Regions from separate parts of the Oscillibacter hominis genome, predicted to be linked through region 2. Evidence: a T-box and tRNA genes for the amino acid it is inferred to sense, from the RefSeq annotation. Region 2 holds a T-box; the other holds one or more tRNA genes.
What was found. The T-box of region 2 lies ahead of H8790_RS12205 (glycine--tRNA ligase). A T-box ahead of a tRNA ligase gene usually reads a tRNA of that ligase, here a tRNA-Gly.
Positions count from the first base shown of each region.

Region 1: it has a tRNA-Gly gene. The T-box ahead of H8790_RS12205 (glycine--tRNA ligase) is inferred to sense a tRNA for this amino acid. The anticodon was not compared.

Region 1 covers NZ_CP060490.1:1,793,677-1,801,297, reverse strand. Annotated here, with positions in the region: gene H8790_RS08965 (dicarboxylate/amino acid:cation symporter) at 1-916, shown strand, start outside; gene H8790_RS08960 (RsiV family protein) at 967-1,638, opposite strand; gene H8790_RS08955 (YerC/YecD family TrpR-related protein) at 1,765-2,055, shown strand; gene H8790_RS08950 (class I SAM-dependent DNA methyltransferase) at 2,052-2,792, shown strand; gene hslO (Hsp33 family molecular chaperone HslO) at 2,807-3,700, shown strand; tRNA gene H8790_RS08940 (tRNA-Val) at 3,795-3,871, shown strand; tRNA gene H8790_RS08935 (tRNA-Asp) at 3,965-4,041, shown strand; tRNA gene H8790_RS08930 (tRNA-Phe) at 4,045-4,120, shown strand; tRNA gene H8790_RS08925 (tRNA-Gly) at 4,124-4,199, shown strand; tRNA gene H8790_RS08920 (tRNA-Cys) at 4,270-4,344, shown strand; gene H8790_RS08915 (DUF3870 domain-containing protein) at 4,856-5,182, shown strand; gene pepV (dipeptidase PepV) at 5,321-6,691, shown strand; gene H8790_RS08905 (dipeptide epimerase) at 6,713-7,621, shown strand, end outside.
Region 2 covers NZ_CP060490.1:2,476,839-2,484,459, forward strand. Annotated here, with positions in the region: gene H8790_RS12190 (RNA polymerase sigma factor) at 1-352, shown strand, start outside; gene H8790_RS12195 (hypothetical protein) at 432-1,724, shown strand; gene H8790_RS12200 (hypothetical protein) at 1,834-2,526, opposite strand; T-box leader at 2,706-2,920, shown strand; gene H8790_RS12205 (glycine--tRNA ligase) at 3,008-4,426, shown strand; gene H8790_RS12210 (LTA synthase family protein) at 4,636-6,474, shown strand; gene H8790_RS12215 (hypothetical protein) at 6,493-6,654, opposite strand; gene H8790_RS12220 (helix-turn-helix domain-containing protein) at 6,749-6,994, shown strand; gene H8790_RS12225 (alanyl-tRNA editing protein) at 7,053-7,621, opposite strand, start outside.

The DNA of each region.
Region 1 (7,621 bases), 680 kb from region 2:
CTTCCCGGTGCTGCAAATGGCCGAGGACCAGGCCTATGAGGCGGCCACCAGCAATCTGATGGACACCATCGTCAACATCTTCCCCAGCAACCTCTGGGAGTCACTGCGCACCGCCTCCATGCTCCAGGTCATCGTCATTGCTTTATTTTTCGGCGCCGGTATCCTGCTGGCCGGCGAGGCTGGAAAGGCCGCGGCGGACATTGTCAGCTCTTTCTACGCGGTGATGATGAAGGTGATGATGTTCATCATCAATGTATCGCCCATCGGCGTGTTCTGCCTGATGACCTGGGTGGTGGCCAGCCAGGGGCCGAAGATCCTCACCAGCCTTGCCATCGTCTTGGGTGCCGCGTATCTCGGCTACATCCTCCACGGACTGCTGGTCTACTCCGCATCGGTGAAGGTCTTTGCGGGCATGAGCCCTCTTCAGTTTTTCAAGGGCATTTTCCCGGCCATGATCTTCGCCTTTTCCTCCACTTCCTCCATCGCCACGCTGCCCATCTCCAAGGAGTGCTGCGATAAGATGGGCTGCGACTCGGAGGTGTCTTCTTTCGTGCTGCCCTTAGGCGCCACCATCAACATGGATGGAACCGCCATCTACCAGTGCGTGGCCGCCATCTTCATCGCCTGCTGCATGGGCATCCATCTGACCATGGGGCAGATGGTGATGATCGTCGTTACCGCGACGCTGGCCTCCATCGGCACGGCGGGAACCTCCGGCGCCGGCATGATCATGCTGGCCATGGTGCTCCAGGCGGTGAACATCGATCCCATTTACATCGGCCTGATTTATGGCATTGACCGGCTCTTCGACATGGGCCGCACCACGCTGAACGTCATCGGAGACGCTTCCTGCGCCATCTGCGTGGATCGTTGGCAGGCCAAGGAAAAGGGGAAAAAGGCCGCCGTTTCCAAGTAAACGTATATAAGAGGCCCCAGAGACGGGGCCTCTTTTTTCTTGTTACGGCGCTATCCCCGACGGGGATGGGAGAAGGGGCCGTCCTCGCCGTATGGCAGGCAGAAGACAGGGATGCCCTCCATGGGCGGGGCCAGGACAAACATCTGATAGAATATGCAGAGCCCCTCGCTGCTTAGATAGAAGTTTTCCCGGTTGAACCCGCGCCGCAGCGCCCGGCGCCAATCCTCCCGGTATACGGACGTCTGAGCGGCCAGCTGCGTTTCAATGCAGCCGGCCGCATGGTCCTGCACCCGCTTGCGGTAGTTGCACCGCGGCGGGAAGCAGTCGGCCAGGGAGACGGGGAGGAATGTGTTCAAGTCCCAGGTGTCGCCCCGCCGCACCCGAAGCGGCCGGGTACCGCAGGACTCGCAGGAGTCGGTGAACAGGCTCAAGACCCCGTCCCCGTTCCAGGTGATGCGGTGTGTGAGGGAAGCGGTGCAGGCGGGCAGGGGCGCGCTGGCGGAGAGCGCGTCCCGATAGGCCTCCGCCGCCTGGGGGAAGAGAAAGCGTTCGCAGTAGCGCAGATAAGAGCGGCCAAACTGTTCATAATAGCGGCAGAGCCTCCGAAAGCCTCTGCCTTCCCCCACCGGCTGGGGAAGGTTCAGTTCCGCCGTCAGCACGGGGATGCCGTCCACGGTCCACTCCCGCTGTGCCGTCCGCTGGGCAATCTCCAGACTCTCCATAAGACCCCACCTTTCTTTTCCCCAATCTATGCCGGGCGGGAAACGGAGGTGAGAAAGAAACGCTTTACTTTTACGCTTCACAATGCTAAAATCAGGTGAACAGTCTCATGAAAGGGGAGGATCCGTATGGTCAGAATCGGAAAAAAGGAAAAGAACGGGGCGCTCTATAAGGCGATCCTGACGCTGAAGACAGAGGAGGAGTGCTATGCGTTCTTCCAGGACCTTTGCACGGTATCTGAGCTGCGTGCCATGGAGCAGCGTTTTGAGGTGGCGGAGCTGCTGAGCCAGGGGATGATCTACAACGATATTTTAGAGCGCACCGGTGCCTCCAGCGCCACCATCAGCCGGGTCAACCGCTCTTTGAGCTATGGCGCCGGCGGCTACGAAATCGCGTTTGAGCGGACAAAGGAACAATGAGCAGCTATGAGTCCCTGGCCCGCTTTTACGACGCGCTGACAACTGACGTGGGGTATGAGCGCCGGGCGGATTACCTGGAGAAGCTGTTCAAAGAGAGCCGCATCCCGGTCCGCACCGTGCTGGACCTGGCCTGTGGGACAGGCACCCTCACGTGTTTGCTTGCCCGGCGGGGTTATGAGATGATCGGGGTGGACGGGTCTGAGGATATGCTGGCCCAAGCCCAGCAGAAGTCCTGGGAACTGGAGGGGGAGCGCCCTCTTTTCCTGCACCAGTCCATGACGGAATTGGACCTGTACGGCACGGTGGAGGCCGCCGTATGCGCCCTGGACAGCATCAATTATCTGACAAGCAGCAGAGACCTGCGCGCTACATTGGAGCGACTGCGGTTGTTTATCGCGCCAGGGGGCATACTGATCTTTGACGTCAACTCCGAGGAGAAGCTCCGCCGGCTGGATGGACAGGTGTTTTTAGACGAGACGGAGGATGTGTACTGCGTGTGGCGCTCGGAATATTCCCGCCGCATTGTGACTTATTGGATGGATCTCTTCAGCCGCCGCGGAGACGGCAGCTGGAGCCGCAGCGCCGAACTGCACCGGGAGCGGGCCTACAGCGTCGAGGAGCTGCGTCAAGCCCTGGAGGCGGCTGGCTTTACCCGCATCCACGTCTACGGCGACCTCCGCAAAAGCCCTCCCCGAGAGGGAGAGCAGCGCATCGTATTTACAGCCATCAGAAAGTAAGGGAAATGGAAACTATGGGCGATCAGTTAATAAGAGCAATTTCAAAGGACGGTTTTGTAAAGGCCTCGGCGGTTTCCACCAGGGAGCTGACCGAACGGGCCCGTCAAATCCACACACTGCTGCCGGTGGCGACCGCGGCCCTGGGCCGCACGCTGGCGGCGGCTTCCATGATGGGCAACGCCCTGAAGGTGGAAGGCGGCAGCGTCACGGTACAGATCAAGGGCGGCGGCCCCCTTGGCACCATCCTGGCCGTTTCCGACGATCTGGGCAATGTCCGCGGCTACGTTCAGGATCCTCACGTTGACCTGCCGCTGCGGCCGGACGGGAAGCTGGACGTGGGGACCGCGGTGGGAATGGGCGGCACCATCACGGTCATCAAGGACCTTCGGATGAAAGACCCCTACGTGGGAAGCGTGGCACTCCTGGGCGGTGAGATCGCCGAGGATGTGGCCCAGTACTTTGTGGAGTCGGAACAGATTCCCACCGCCTGCGGCCTTGGCGTGCTGGTGGAACGGGATCAGAGCGTCCGTGCGGCGGGCGGTTATTTGATCCAGCTGCTGCCCGGGGCGCCTGAGGATGTCATTGCCAAAGTGGAAGGCGGTATTCTGGCCGCCGGGCCTGTCACCGGGCTTTTGGATGGGGAAGGGGATCCCGAATCCATGCTGCGCGCGGTGATGGGAGATTTTGAGATTGAGGTGCTGGAGCGCAGCCCCATCGAGTACCGCTGCTACTGCAGCCGGGACCGGATGGAGCGGGCGCTGATCAGCTTGGGAGCCGATGAATTGAGCGGCATGCTGAAAGAACAGGGCGGCGTGGAGATGACCTGCCAATTCTGCGATCAGGTGCAGCGTTTCAGCGCCGCTGAGCTTCAGACGCTGATCGACAGCATCGGGGCCAGAAAAAAATAATGGAAAAAAACGAAAAAAGTTTGTTTCAAAGGTTGACAGGAGAACGCCCTTTTAGTATAATAACCCTTGCCGCTCGAAAGTGTCGGCAAGGTTCGGGAGCATAGCTCAGCTGGTTAGAGCACCTGCCTTACAAGCAGGGGGTCACTGGTTCGAGTCCAGTTGTTCCCACCACTCAATCTCTTTTGGTTGAGGGTGTATGAGGGAAGCAATTTGGATATCTGACTGGTGGTTGGAGCATTGTCTTCCCGCAATAACGCAGCAAATGGCCAAGTAGTTCAGTTGGTTAGAACGCCAGCCTGTCACGCTGGAGGTCGTGGGTTCGAGCCCCATCTTGGTCGCCATTTGCCTCTGTAGCTCAGTTGGTAGAGCAGAGGACTGAAAATCCTCGTGTCGTTGGTTCGATTCCGACCGGAGGCACCATTTGCGGGCGTAGCTCATCTGGTAGAGCGCCACCTTGCCAAGGTGGAGGTAGCGAGTTCGAGCCTCGTCGCCCGCTCCATCTGGAATAGTCACAAAATTTTGTGACTATTCCAGATGGATTTCGCATACAATATGGCAGTTGAAGAGATGGCGACATAGCCAAGTGGTAAGGCATGGGTCTGCAAAACCCTGATTCCCCAGTTCGAATCTGGGTGTCGCCTCCAAAAAGACACGACAAGTTCGTGTCTTTTTTTACTTCGGCAGAAAAGGAACCTGCAATTGTTTTAGAAATAGGAGGAAGGGGCTTTCCATGCACGGCCTGCCCGTTGCAGGTGGCTGGTTTACAGTCGGGTACAATAGCCTTCCGGGATTCCATTCGACCACTTACTTGCATTTGAAGTAAGGCTGACCTGTACTTGCAAATCGGCTGGTAGCCGCATTGCGGAAAAGCAAAGCGCAGATCGACGGAATTCGACAAAAACCACCAAGTGGATTGGCAGAAACAGGAACTTGTCTCAAAAGGAGATTGTTGTTAAACTGCATAGATAAAAAAGCTCCTTTTTGTCATGTTTTCTGAAATAATGCAGGGAAGTAGACGTTCTGCACAAAATGTTGGATTAGAATCTGAGTGGATTGTATGAAAAGACAACTGCTCTCTTGACAGGTATTGTTTCGATGATATAATGAAACCGTAAAGTGATGGTAAATCCGATTGGCAACTGCGAGGCAATGAGTATGGAGCATCGTGAGACGGTGTATGTGACTGGAGAGTCCAGAACCAATATCGACAATGCAATTACCAAGGTCTACGGCGCCTTTTTTATCGCTTTGGAAGTGGAGCTTGGAAGTGGGGAAATCCTGAATATGGACTGTACCCATACGCTGGATCTGACAGAGAAGTTTCTCAGAAAGATCTGTGTGGGCCGCTCTTTGGAACGGGATTATGACCTGTTGGAAGAGGAGGTTACCCGCCGGTATTACGGTTCCTCCACCCGCGCGGTGATTGCGGCACTGAAGGATGCCAACAAGCGGTACATCATGGTAAAAGAAAAACTGAACTGAATCAATGCTGCTTCATTTTGTGTGATATATTTCCCAATATATCAATGAACATGATGAAACCCAGCAAAGGCCGGGACCCTATCTGCCTGGCCTTTGCTGGGTATTTTGTTTTTTTGGAAGGAATAGGGAGGGTCAAGAATGGAACTGCGGGATGCGGTGACGCAACAGCAGGAAGAGCTGCTCAAAAGCCTACAGGAAAGTGTCCGGATTCGCAGCGTGGAGGAGCATGACGACAGCGGCTTCCCTTACGGGGAAGGTGTGCAGCGAAGCCTGGAACACGCCTTGGCCACGGCGCGGCGGTGCGGCTTTGAAACCAGCGACATGGATCACCAGGTGGGTTGGTGCGAATATGGAAGCGGTGAGGAAATGATCGCCGTCTTAGGCCATCTGGATGTGGTTCCCGAGGGGGACGGCTGGTCGGTGGATCCCTTTGGCGGGGAAATCCGGGACGGAAAAATCTGGGGACGGGGAACGATGGACGACAAGGGCCCGGTCTTTGCCGCCCTCTATGCCATGAAAGCGCTGAAGGAATCCGGACTTCCCCTGCGGCGCCGGATCCGGCTGATGTTCGGCACCAATGAGGAGACGGGCAGCGCCGATATGAAATACTACCTGGGCCACGGCGGCGAGCTGCCGCTGATGGGCTTTACCCCGGATGGCGAGTATCCGGTCATCAACGGGGAAAAGGGCATTGTCAATGTAGCTTTCCGCAAGCAGTACACCCAGAGTGGGCCGGTGCGCCTGATGCGGCTCAGCGGGGGTTCGGCGCCCAATGTGGTGCCCGCGGCGGCTTCGGCAGAGCTGCGCTGTCCCCGTGAGATGGCGGAAGAGCTGCGGCGCACCGCACCGGAAAAGGTTGCCTGCACCCTCACAAAAGAAGGCGTGCGGATCGAAGCGGCGGGCGTGGGCGCCCACGGCAGCACGCCCGAGCAGGGGGAAAACGCCATCGGCCGGCTGATGCAGACGCTCAGAAAGCTCCCGTTGGAAGGCGGTCTGAAGGAGGCGGTGGAATTCCTGGCCGTGAAAGTGGGTATGGAAACCGACGGAGCCTCTTTGGGAATCGCTCTCTACGACGAGGTCTCCGGAGGGCTGACTTTGAACTTAGGCACCATCGAGGGCGGGGAAGAGGAGCTGAACCTCCGGATCAACTACCGCTATCCCGTGACAAAACGGCTGGAGGACTGCGATCCGGTGCTCCGCAGGGCCTTTGAGGAGGCCGGCTTCCAGTTGACGGGTCAAAGCCATAAAAAGAGCCTCTATGTGCCCGAGGACAGTGAGCTCATCCAGGCGCTGCTGAAGGTCTATACCCGGGAAACGGGCCTGGAGGCCAGGCCCAAGAGCATCGGCGGCGGTACATACGCCAAGGCCATCCCCAACATCGTGGCCTTTGGCCCCATCTTCCCCGGTGACGAGGTGCGCGAGCACAAGCCCGACGAGTTCATCGAGGTGGAGAAGCTGATGAAGAACGCGCAGATTATCGCACAGGCACTGTACGAGTTGGCAAAATAAAGGGAAAGAGGAGGAATCGCAATGAAAATTACAGAAATCCGTTTGGGCATGATCTCCGTACCCCTGCGTGTGCCGTTTAAGACGGCACTGCGCTCCGTTTCGAGTGTGGAGGACGTGATCGTGGAGATCCACATCGACACCAGCGCCGTGGGCTACGGCGAGGCGCCCCCCACGGGAGCGATTACCGGCGACACCACCGGCGGAATCATCGGCGCCCTTCAGGACCACATCATCAAAACCCTGGTGGGCCGGGATGTGGACGATTTTGAGGACGTGATGAGGGCTCTCAACAAATGCATCGTGAAAAATACCAGCGCCAAGGCGGCGGCGGACATGGCCTTGTGGGACCTGTACGGCCAGCTGTACCATGTGCCGGTTTACAAGCTTTTGGGCGGCAGCCGCAATAAGATCGTCACCGATATCACCATCAGCGTCAACGATCCTGAGGAGATGGCCAGGGACGCCATCAACGCCATCGAGCGGGGGTATGACTGCCTGAAGATCAAGGTGGGCGTCAGCCCCGAGCTGGACGTGGCCCGGCTGATGGCGGTCCGCAAGGCCATCGGGGACAAAGCATGCATCCGCATCGACGCCAACACTGCCTGGACGCCAAAGCAGGCGGTCAAGCTCCTCAACCAGATGCAGGAGAAGGGCCTGGACATTGAGTTCGTGGAGCAGCCAGTCAAGGCCCACGACTTTGAAGGCCTCAAATATGTGACGGAGCGCTCCTATGTGCCGGTCATGGCCGACGAGAGCGTGTTCTCCCCGGAGGACGCGGTGAAGATCATGCAGATGGGCGCCGCAGACTTGGTGAACATCAAGCTGATGAAGTGCGGCGGACTCTACAACGCGCTGAAGATCGCCTCCGCCGCCGAAGTCTACGGCGTGGAGTGCATGGTCGGATGCATGCTGGAGGCAAAGGTCAGCGTC
Region 2 (7,621 bases):
CTTCCTGCGGCTCTATGGGGAGAAAAAGCCCTTTGAGGGGCCGGAGCATCTGCGCCGCTGGCTGATCCGGGTGACGATCAATCTGTGCAGGGACATGCTGCGCAGCCCCTGGCGCAGGCGCAGGGTGTCCCTGGACGCTTTGCCGCCTGCCTTTGAAACGCCGGAGCAGGAGTCTCTCTACCAGTCGGTGATGGCGCTTCCGGAGAAATACCGGACCGTGCTGGACCTCTTTTACTATGAGGGATTTTCCGTGCAGGAGATCGCGGAGCTGCTCCACGTGAGCGTGACCTCCGTGACCACCCGGCTTTCCCGGGCAAGGAAGCTTTTGAAGCAGCAGCTGACGGAGGTGTAACATGGAACTCAAAGATTTATATCGGGAAACTTTTTCCCAGGTACACGCTTCCGCAGACATTCGATGGGAGGTTATGGAAATGAGACGGCAAAAACGGCGCAGAAGGCATGTGGCCTTAACGGCCGCGGTGCTCTGCCTCTTGGCGGCGCTGACATGTACGGCCGTGGCAACGGACTTTTTCGGCCTGCGGCAGTGGCTGATGCCGGAAAAGGCCACCGTGCAGATGCCGGACGGTGAGGGCGGCCTGCAGGGGGTTCAGATGGACAGCATTACGCTCTCCGGCTATGCGGACACACCGGAGAGCCGGGCCACGGCGGAGTGGCAGATCTTTTTAGAGGGCTACGACCCGGACGGCTCCATTTTGAAGGAGATCGGCAACAGCCCCACGGGCCTGGAGGAGCGCTACAACTTTTATCAGGCCTACAACCGGGAGATGGCGGACAAGCTGGACGAGATCACGGAGCGCTACGGCCTTGCCCTGCATACCGCCATACAGGATGTGCTGAGCCGGGAGGACCTCTTCTCCCGGGCGGGCGGGGCATTCCTTGCACCGACCCACACGCCCTTCAGCGCCTATCTCTATGAGGACGGCACCCTCCACTACGACGGGGAGGCGGATATAGACGGGTACGGCATCTTGGACTATCAGTTCATGCGCTGCGTCAAGGGGAGCTTCACCGACGTGATGCTGGCCGTGGGGAATGTGTCATCCTACCGGGAGTGGGGTTATACCACCTCCTGCGGGCAGGAGGTGCGGCTGGGGCTGGGGCCGGGCAAGGCGCTGGTCCTGGCGGAACTGAAGGAGAGCTTTGTCACCCTCAACGTCCTTGCCGGCAGCAGCGACAGATTGACCAACGAAGAGGTGGAAGAGCTGGCAGACGGGATCGATTACACCCTCCTGAACCTGGACAGGGCGGAGCTGGCCCGGCTGGCAACCCTTCCGGCGGAAGAGGAGAAGCGCGATGGGGAGGATGTCCTCTACGCCCAGACCGGCATAGAGGAGCAGGCGGCCCAGGCGTTTTACAGGGAGTTTGTCCAGGCGTTGGAGGACGGCCGCAGACGGGACGCGGCGGAAAAAATCCACTGGCCCGCGGAGGTGACGACGGCGGACGGAACCGTGACGGTGGAGACGGCGGCGGATTTTTTGGATGCCTACGACAGCATTGTGACGGAGCCGCTGCTGCAAGCCATCCATGAAAACCAGTACGATGAAAACCGCTCGGACCTCTTTGCCGCCGACGGGATGGTGGGCGCCGCCGGGGGCGCCATCTGGTTTGCCCAGATGGAAGACGGTACCCTTGCGGTGATGACGGTGCAGAGCCCGGAGGGCTGGGCCGTCCGCCCTGCCCGGGCAGAGGTGAGTGCAGGATAATCCGAGCCTTGGCGGCCGTTCTCTTTCACTGGCTTCCTCAAAACAGCAGGGACAGTCTCAGCAATGAGGCTGTCCCTGAAAATTGGAGGCTGCGAGGGAAAGAAGCAAATTATGTCAATGTAAGTTCTGCCGCATCCAAAAGCGCTTTCGTCCGCGGTGTGTCACGCTCCAAGGGGATTTCCATAATCCTCCACGTCATACCGGTTTCGTCCGGGTCAAAATCAGGGTGGTAGTATAGGAGATCAACATGATCCAAGGGGAGCAGCGGCTCTATCTGCGTGATGCAGTCAAGCGCTATGGGGGAAAGGAGTTCTTTTATTTTCGCCTCACTGGGAAGAGAAGGGCTTTCAAAGTCCCCATAATCAAATCGCAGACTGGTGATCGGGGTCATTGGGTCGTGATAGTTCCAATAGACGGCACAGGAGAGAAATCGATAGTACCGTCCTTGAACATAGGTGCGAAACAGTTTGGAGACCACCTCTGATACTCCGGTTTCCTGCAAAAGCAATTTTTCCCGGTACGGGTTGCCGACCGTATCTTGATTGGGGTTGGTGCGGATATAGAACCGCTCCTCTCCCAAATAAACCACGGTTTCATAGGAGCTGCTGACGGGATTGAATACAGTCTTTCCGAGCGCAGCTTGTGGGTAGACGATGCTGCAATACTCCTTTGATATCCCACGGGCCATCAGTTTGCCAAAGCCCAATGGGAAGCCGAGCAGGGCAGACAGACATGTATATAGAGCAAAGAGGCTCAGGATGAGTAAAAGCGGTTTTTGTTTCCTTGTGAGATGAAGATGCATCCCTATCCACCCCAATTTATAAATGATCCCGCTGTTCCTATTGTTATCTTCATTTTATCATATGGGCGACTGGGGTTCAATGAAAAGTGAAATAAACGCACCGCGCGCAAAATGGGGAAATGGTGCTCTTCTCTTTTCCTTGACAGATGTGGAAAAACGTGGTACAGTACACCCAATATCAGACTGCGATGAAGGGAAGGAGTATCCCTGATTCCCTGGGTTCAGAGAGAGGGCGGCCGGTGCGAGCCCTTGCCGGGAGAGGGAGAAGGCGTCCCGGAGCTGCGGCGCTGAAGCGGAAAGCAGGCGCTGCCGGTCCCCGCCGTTACCGGGCTTAAGTGTACGTGCAAACGTAAATTCAGGTGGAACCACGGACTGCATACAGTTCGCCCTGAGCCGATTTCGGCTCAGGGCGTTTTCTTTTGCGGGAATGAACCGGACGGCGAATGGGAATCACAACAAGGGATGAAAAGGAGAGAAGAACATGAACAACGACAGCAAAACTATGGAGAAGATCGTGGCGCTGTGCAAAAGCCGGGGCTTTGTTTTCCCCGGCAGCGAGATTTACGGCGGCCTTGCCAACAGCTGGGACTACGGCCCTTTGGGCGTGGAGCTGAAGAACAACGTGAAGCGGGCCTGGTGGAAGAAGTTCGTCCAGGAGAACCCCTACAACGTGGGGCTGGACTCCGCCATTTTGATGAATCCCGAGGTGTGGGTGGCCTCCGGCCATGTGGCCACCTTCAACGACCCCCTCATCGACTGCAAGGCCTGCAAGATGCGCCACCGGGCCGACAAGTTGGTGGAGGCCTACAACGCGGAGCAGGGCATTGACGACGTGAACGTGGAGGCCATGGACGGCGAGGCGCTGGTATCCTATATCCGGGAAAAGCAGATCCCCTGCCCCGGCTGCGGCAAGTCCGACTTCACCGATATCCGCAAGTTCAACCTGATGTTCAAGACCCATCAGGGCGTCACCGAGGACACGGCCAACGAGGTGTACCTGCGGCCTGAGACCGCCCAGGGCATTTTTGTCAACTTTCCCGCCATCGCCCGCACCACCCGCCGCAAGCTGCCCTTCGGCGTGTGCCAGATCGGAAAGAGCTTCCGCAACGAGATCACCCCGGGCAACTTCATCTTCCGCATCCGGGAGTTTGAGCAGATGGAGCTGGAGTTCTTCTGCAAGCCGGACACGGACCTGGAGTGGTTCTCCTATTGGCGCAGCTACTGCCACCAGTGGTTGAAGGACCTGGGCGTCCGGGAGGAGAACCTGCGCCTGCGTGACCATGAGAAGGAGGAGCTGAGCTTTTACTCCAAGGCCACCACCGACTTTGAGTATAAGTTCCCCTTCGGTTGGGGCGAGCTCTGGGGCGTGGCGGACCGGACCAACTATGACCTCAAGCAGCATCAGGAGCACTCCGGCCAGGACCTGACCTATTTTGACCAGGAGAAGAATGAGCGCTATATCCCCTATGTCATCGAGCCCTCCCTGGGCGCGGACCGCATGACCCTTGCCTTTTTGGTGGAGGCATACGACGAGGAGGTCGTGGACCCGGAGAAGAACGACAGCCGCGTTGTGATGCATTTCCATCCGGCCCTGGCCCCCTTCAAGGCGGCGGTTCTGCCGCTTTCCAAGAAGCTTGGCGAAAAGGCCCAGGAGATTCAGCGCGAGCTGAGCAAGTACTATATGGTGGACTACGACGATACCGGCTCCATCGGCAAGCGCTACCGCAGGGAGGACGAGATCGGCACCCCCTATTGCATCACCGTGGACTTCCAGACCGTGGGCGACGAGAAGACTCCCGCCGACCACTGCGTCACCGTCCGGGACCGGGACACCATGGAGCAGGTGCGTCTGCCCATCGACAAGCTGAAGGCCTATCTGGACGAGAAGCTGACCTATTGAGGCTGAACCATTAAAAAGGCCGCCCCTTTTGGGGCGGCCTTTTTGATGATGTACGTTGACCGTTGTTGCGGGGAACGTGGGATAGAAAAGTGCCTGCGGCGGAAAAATACAGCATCCCCTTGTTTTTCCCCGGGAAAACGGGTATGATGTCACAATAGGATTTTTGGACGCGGTTTACCGCATGGAGTTTAAAAAAGAGGGTTTCCTAAGTGAAAACATTCTGGTTATTTCAAAAAAGCGGCGCTGGCCTCACTGCGGGAAAGCGGGTTGGGTTCTGGGTGTGGAATGCGCTGTGGGTGCTGCTGTCCGGGATTTGCCTGGGGGCGCTGTCCCTGCTGTTCGCCTATGGAAAGTATACGGACCTCCTGTTTTTCAGCTATTTTGCCAATTGGCGGATCGCCGCGCTGAACATCGTTCCGGCGGCGGCATTGGCCCTGATCCTCTATCTTCTGATCGGGCGGGCATGGCTGTCCTTTCTGCTCTCGGCCTTTTTGACCTTAGGCGCCTCCTTTGCCAACTATTTTTTGCTCCTGTTCCGGGACGACCCGCTGATGTTTGACGACCTGCGCTACATCCGGGAGGCGGCGGGCATTACAAAGACCGCGGGCTACGACCTCTCTCCGGACGGCCGGATCTGGTTTGGCATCGCCTGCGCCCTGGCAGGGACGGCGGTCCTCTTTTTCATTGCCCGGGGCCGCCCCCCGGCAAAGGTGCGTCTGCCCCTGGCCCTTGCGGCCGCCCTTGCCTGCATCTCCCTGAAGGGGGTCTACGGCGACAGCGTGACCTATAAGGTCCGCACCGCCAATACGGAGCACATCAACCAGTGGAGCTCCACCCAGGTCTATCTCTCCAAGGGGTTTCTCTACCCCTTCCTCCACAGCATGACCACCGGCCGGATCAAGCCGCCGGAGGGCTATGACGAGGCCGCCGCGGCCGCGCTGCTGGCTCAGTATGAGGACCAGCCCATCAAGGAGGCGGTGGACCTTATCACCATCCAGTTAGAGGCCTTTGCCGACTTTTCCACATTGGGCATCGAGGGTGTGGATTTCTCCCTTTATGACGACTACCATGCCCTGGAGCAGGAAGGTGTGGCAGGGCCCCTGATCACCAACATCTTTGCCGGCGGTACGGTGGACACGGAGCGGTGTTTCCTCACGGGGCTGTGCACGCTGCCCAACTTCCGTGCCAACACCAACTCCTACGCCTGGTACCTGAGGGAACAGGGCTACACGGCGGAGGGCAGCCACTCCAGCTTTGAGTGGTTTTACAACCGCCAGAATGTGAACCGGTACCTGGGCATCCCCACCTACTACTTTTATGAAAACCACTTCAGCCAGCTCTCCGAGGCCATTGCGGCGGATCAGCTGCTGCTGCCGGAGATTTTGTCGCTCTACCGGGAAAACCGGACCGACAGCCCCTACTTCTCCTTCAATGTCACCTATCAGGGCCACGGGCCCTACGACACCCAGAGCGTCTGGCGGGGAAACCACTACACCGACGGCCGGTATTCTGAGGAAACCGCCAACATCCTGGACAACTACCTGGGCTCTGTGGAGGACACCATCCATCAGCTGACGGGCTTTGTGGATCAGCTCCGCCGGGAGGAGCGGCCGGTGGTGCTGGTGATCTATGGCGACCATAAGCCCTGGCTGGGCGACGGGAACTCCGCCTACAGCGAGTTGGGCGTCAATCTGGATGTGGCCACTGACGAGGGGTTTCGGAATTACTACGGCACCAGTTACCTGATCTGGGCCAACGGCGCGGCCAAAGAGCTGCTGCACCGGCCGTTTGAGGGCCGGGGGCCGGAGCTCTCCTCCTGCTTTTTGATGAACGAGGTCTTTCACCAGTGCGGCTACCTGGGCAGCGCCTATCTCCAGGCCACGGAGCAGGTGCGCCGGGTGCTGCCGGTCATCACCTCTGTGGAAAAGTATATAGATGCCGATGGCACAGTGCGCGGCGGCCTGTCCCCTGAGGAAGAGGAGGCGCTGTCCACCTTCCGCGGCCTGGAGTATTACTGGGCCAGCCACTTTGCCTATGGCGGCGCATAAAAGAACTACCGGAAGAGCTCAGCCCTCTTCCGGTAGTTCTTTCAGAACCTGGGTTTCCGCCTCCTGCTGCGCCTGAATCAGCAGTTCTTTGGCTTGGATCAGGTCACCTTTGTCCATCGCGCTTGTGGCCTTGGCCATACAGTGCAGGAGATGGTAATATTGCTCACGATAGGAATCCATGTAAGTCACCTCCATATACTATATCTATAGTAACGATGTAAACAGGAATTGTCAATCAGTTACTTAACAGATAGGGTAAACTTGAGGTGATAAAGTGATAACAAATCAAACGATTTTATCCGTCCGTGAGTACGGAAAGGTCTCCCTGCGGCTGAGCCAGTTGATGGACCAGCGGGGAATGACCAGAAATGAGCTGGCCAAATCAATCCACACACGCTTTGAAGTGGTGGACAAGTGGTACCGGGGCGATGTATCCAAAATCGACCTGGATATCCTGGCCAGAATCTGTTATGTCATGGGATGCACGGTAGAGGAACTGCTGGTCTACGAGGCACCATGAGAAATTAGAAGAAAGAAAGGCGCCGGCATAGAGCTTGCCGGCGCCTTTTTGCTCAGGATCAGGGCAAGGGCTGCGCATCCTGGGCCAGGAACTCTTCGATCGCCGCCCGGTCGGCGGCAACGCTGCCCTGGGCGAAGCCGTCCCGTCCGCCGCCCCGGCCCTGAAGGGCGCTGTTGAGGGCCTTGACAAACTCCCGGATGTCTTTGCCCGGGGAGAGGATGGCATAGGCATAGTGCCCGTCCCCGCCGGAGAAGACCATGCAGCGGCCGCCGCAGGCCTGGGCCACGGCATCACAGAGGCAGCGCACCGCATCGGGCCGCATGGGCTCCTCCCAGAGCACCACGTCGCCCGCTCCCCGGTACTGCTCGGCCAGGGAGGCGAACACGCTCTCCTCCAGATGGGCCGTCCGGGCCTTGGCGGAAGAGAGCTCACCTAAGAGGCGCTCCACCGCGGCGGCGGTCTCCGTGGGCTTGGCGGAGGTGGCCTGGGCCACCGCCCGGTTCTGCTCAAAAACCGCGCTCAGGTGATGCAGGGCCCGGCGGCCGCAGAGAATCTCCAGCCGGACGCCCTGGCGGAACTTCTGACAGGAAAGGACCTTGATGAGGCCCACCTGCCCGGCGCGGAGCA